Regions from separate parts of the Amycolatopsis heterodermiae genome, predicted to be linked through region 1. Evidence: riboswitches for the same ligand, from Rfam matches in the RefSeq annotation. Region 1 holds a riboswitch; the other holds the start of a gene.
What was found. Region 1 has a riboswitch for S-adenosylmethionine ahead of VA596_RS04025 (methionine ABC transporter ATP-binding protein). Riboswitches for the same ligand answer to the same signal wherever they lie in the genome.
Positions count from the first base shown of each region.

Region 1 (2,190 bases):
ACGCCCTGGGGGCCGCGCGCGGTGTGCGTCACGTGGCCGCCGCGCTCGGCGACCCACGCCAGCGCCGCGTCGGCCCGCTCACCGCGGACGCCCAGGCGGAACCGGCCCACCGGGGTGTCGCCGATCCGGGTCAGGCCGCCGCCGATGGTGGCGAACTCGACGTCGAAGCGGCCCGCGGCCTCGGGCAGCAGCGCGCCGACCGACGCGAAGCCGACCAGCACGACGTCGACCGAGCGGTCGTAGCGCGACGCCTGCGAGCGGGTCGTCTCGATGGCGGGCAGCAGCGCCTGCGCGGTGCGGCTCGTCGGGTTCGAGACCAGGTCGAGGACGGTGCCGCGCTCGACGACGGTGCCGTCTTCGAGCACCGCGACGTCGTCGCAGACGCGGCGGACGACACTCGCGTCCGGCGTCGTGACCACGATGGTGACGCCCAGCTCGGCGCGCGCCCGGTCGAGGACGGTCAGCACCGCGCCGGCCTCCTCCGGGTCGATCCCGGCGGTCGGGTCGTCGGCGAGCAGCACCGCGGGGGCCGCGGCCAGCGCCTTCGCGACGGCGACGCGGCGGAGCTGCCCGGCGGTCAGCTCGCCCGGACGCTGCGCGGCGCGCGGGGTCAGGCCGACGAGGTCGAGCAGCGAGCCGACCTTGCTGCGGCGCTGCGGGCCGTCGACCCCGAGCTGCTCCAGCGGGGAGGCGATGTTGCCGGCGATGGTGCGCTCGGCGATCAGCTCGGGCTTGGTTCCGACGACCCCGAGCTGGCGGCGGATCTCGCGGAGCCGGCGGCCGTCGAGGGTGCCGGTGTTGAGGCCGTCGAGCCGGACGACACCGCGGTCCGGCCGCTCCTGGAGCGCGATGCACCGGGCGAGGACGGACTTGCCGGACCCGGCCGGGCCGACCACGCCGAACAGTGAGCCGGCCTGGACGTCGACGCTCACGTCGCGCAGCGCGACGACCGGATTTCCGTTGAGGGCAAAGGACTTGGACAGGTTTTCGACGGTGATCACGAAGGCTCCAGAAAACGGGGCGCGTTGCTGTACGCGTCCGGCCGCAAGCGAGTTTCCGTCCTCTATGGACGGTGCATGAAGAAGAGGTGTGACGGGTCGATCAAGCTCAGTTGGAGCGTCGACATGCGGTCACGGAGCGGCGACCCTCGTCGACTACGCGGCGTTTGGTCAGCAGCAGCGGGCGAGCAACCCTCTTCATCGGGACGGCCTCCATCGGTCCTGGCGGTAGCACCTGCCCTGCGGAGGGTGGTTGCTGCGACTTCGGCGAGCCAGGTCTCTCAGTCGCTCGGGATGGACGTATTGAGTAAAACCGATCCCGAGGAGCGAACGCAAGCCCGTTGGGCCAGATCACACGAGTGGAGGTGTCCGAATCGCGGGATCAGCACTCGCGAGGGCGTATTTTCACGCGCCGAGACGGCGACCAGTGCAGACGCGTCAGCGAACGGCGGCGAGACGGGCGAAGGCGTGCACGTCCAGCTGCTCACCGCGGGTCTTCGGGTCGATACCGGCGGCGACCAGCAGTTCGCCGGCCCGCTCGGCCGACCCCGCCCAGCCGGCGAGCGCGGCGCGGAGGGTCTTCCTGCGTTGTGAGAACGCGGCGTCCACGAGGCCGAACAGCCGATCCCGGTCCTCGGACGCCGGCACGTCACCGCGTTCGAAGGCGACGAGCGCCGAATCGACGTTCGGCACCGGCCAGAACACCGAGCGTGGCACGGCGGCGACCTTGCGTGCCGGGCCGTACCAGGCGAGCTTGACGCTCGGGACGCCGTAGATCCGGCTGCCCGGGCCCGCGGCCATCCGGTCGGCGACCTCGGTCTGGACCATCACGAGGCCTGACCGGAGGGACGGCAGCTCCGCGAGCAGGTGCAGCACGACCGGCACGGCGACGTTGTAGGGCAGGTTGGCCACGAGCGAGGTGGGCGCGGCGGGCAGGTCGTCCTTCGCGACGCGCATGGCGTCGGCCTCGACGACGTCCAGCCGCCCCGCGGCGTCCGGCCCGCGCTCGGCGACGGTCTTCGGCAGGCGTTCGGCGAGCTTGGGATCGATCTCGACGGCCACGACCCGCGCCCCGGCGGCGAGCAGCCCGAGCGTCAGGGAGCCGAGCCCGGGCCCGACCTCGAGAACGACGTCGTCCGGCCCGACGTGCGCGAGCTCGACGATCCGCCGGACGGTGTTGGGATCGTGCACG
Region 1 is NZ_JAYFSI010000001.1:835,708-837,897, forward strand. It holds gene VA596_RS04025 (methionine ABC transporter ATP-binding protein) at 1-1,001, opposite strand, end outside; SAM riboswitch class I at 1,209-1,299, opposite strand; gene rsmA (16S rRNA (adenine(1518)-N(6)/adenine(1519)-N(6))-dimethyltransferase RsmA) at 1,437-2,190, opposite strand, start outside.

Region 2 (2,190 bases), on a different contig from region 1:
CGCGAGGGCGCGGGCTTCACCCCGCAGAAGACGAGCCGCCTGCAGGAGCACGACCAACTCCTGGTGGTCACGACAGCCACGGTCCGCGACGACGTGGAGCGCAGGCTGCGCGCGGTGGACCGCGCGGGACGCCTGGCCCGCTGGCGCGGCGAGTCGGGCCTCTGACCACCCGTTGTCCAGTGCTTGTCCGATCTTCCCGCCTACCTGGTGATCTTTTCCCGCGAGGGTGAACAACCCGCACCAAGATCTTCCCCGCGTTCCTCCTTTTGGCTTACTCTGCGCTCCATTTGTTAGCTCGAATGGGTGAGCATTAAGCCAAAGGAGTACGCAGGGTGAGGAAACTTCACGTGCGCGCAGCCGGCCTGGTCGCGGCAGCGGTCCTGGGGCTCGGGCTTGCCGCCGTCCCGGACGCGGCCGCCGAAGCGGGACCGTTCCCGGTGCTGGCGCTGCCGTTCAAGGCGGGGCAGCAGGTGTACTCGGCCGGCATCCACTCCGACGACGGCAGTACCGGCGTGAAGAACGCCCTCGACCTCAGCCCGGCCGACAAGACCGTGCGGGCGCCGCTGGCCGGGACGGTCCACCTGCAGCACTGCGCGGGCGGCGACTGGGTGGCCATCGACCACGCCGGCGGCTGGCGCACCGGGTACTACCACATGGAGGGCATCAAGGTCACCGACGGTGAGCAGGTCGAGGCCGGCGACGTGCTCGGGTCGACCGGCAACGCCCTCCCGTGTGGCGGCAGCAGCACCGGCGCCCACGTGCACTTCACGCTCTGGACGCTGCCCGACGAGCCCGCCGCGAACTGGAGCGGCCTCGCCTACAGCCAGCTTTCGACGACGGTCGCGGTGGCGCACGGCGAGCCGATCGACGGGAAGACGTTGGGCGGCTGGCTTTTCACGGCGGGCGCGGACCAGTACACCGGCACCGCGACGCACCTCGCCGACCGCATGGTGACGCAGCTGCCGGGCCACTTTCGCGCGAAGCTCTGACCCTTCTCGGATCCTGCTGGACTTGTGGGCGGCGTCTCAAAATGTGAGGAGGGGTCTGGCCGCCGCGCCGATTCTCGGTTACCTTCTGTGTCAGGTCATGAGTGCCAGCGTCAAGCCCCGGCTTGCTGGCCGGCAACCCTCCTTCCGCGGTGGGGTGCCCCGGGTGAGGACCGGGTCGGTCGCGCCGTGCGACCGGCAAGCGCGGGCCCCTCGCCGGGGTCCCCCGGATCGCCGAGGAGGCACCGATGACTCTCGCCATCGACCGCACCAGCACACCCGAAACCCTTGCGCCGCAGGCTGTTCCGACGGTCGCGGGTGCCTCGCTGCGGGTCCCGCTCGTCACCGGCGGCGACATCGGCTACGCCAACCTCGACCACGCCGCGAGCGCGCCGTGTCTCGACGCCGTGCGCTCGGCCGTCGACGAGTTCCTGCCCTGGTACGCCAGCGTCCACCGCGGCGCGGGCTTCGCGTCCCAGGTCTCCACCAAGCTCTACGAGCGCACCCGCGACACCCTGCGCCGGTTCGTCGGCGCGCGGAAGACCGACACGGTCGTGTTCACCCGCAACACCACCGATTCCTTCAACCTGCTCGCCCGCAGCCTCCCGCCGCGCACCTCGGTGGTCGTGTTCGACACCGAGCACCACGCCGCGCTGCTTCCGTGGCGGGGCCCGAACGTCCGCCGGATCCCGACCCCGCGCACCCGGCTCGCCGCAGTGTCCGCTGTGGACGAAGCCCTCGCGGAATCCCCGCAGGGGCCCCGGCTGTTCGTCGTCACGGGCGCGTCCAACGTGACCGGCGAGCTGCTCCCGGTGGCGGAAATCGCGGCGGTGGCCCGGAAGCACGGCGCCCGGATCGCCCTCGACGCCGCGCAGCTCGCGCCGCACCGCCGCGTCTCGATCAAGGAGCTGGACGTCGACTACGTCGCGCTGTCCGGCCACAAGCTGTACGCGCCCTTCGGCGCCGGCGCGCTGATCGGCCGCGCCGACTGGCTGCGCGCCGCCCGGCCGTACCTCGCCGGCGGCGGCGCGACCAAGCTCGTCACCGAGGACGCCGTCGTCTGGAACACCGGCCCCGAGCGTCACGAAGCCGGTTCCCCCAACACCGTCGGCGTGTACGCGCTCGGCGTCGCGTGCGAAACCCTCAGCCGGAACTGGGACGCCGTCGAAGCGCACGAGCAGGCCCTGCTCACCCGGCTGCGCAA
Region 2 is NZ_JAYFSI010000007.1:292,261-294,450, reverse strand. It holds gene VA596_RS29130 (potassium/proton antiporter) at 1-165, shown strand, start outside; gene VA596_RS29125 (M23 family metallopeptidase) at 333-989, shown strand; SAM riboswitch class IV at 1,083-1,197, shown strand; gene VA596_RS29120 (aminotransferase class V-fold PLP-dependent enzyme) at 1,235-2,190, shown strand, end outside.
Region 2: another riboswitch for S-adenosylmethionine. It lies ahead of VA596_RS29120 (aminotransferase class V-fold PLP-dependent enzyme); the one in region 1 lies ahead of VA596_RS04025 (methionine ABC transporter ATP-binding protein).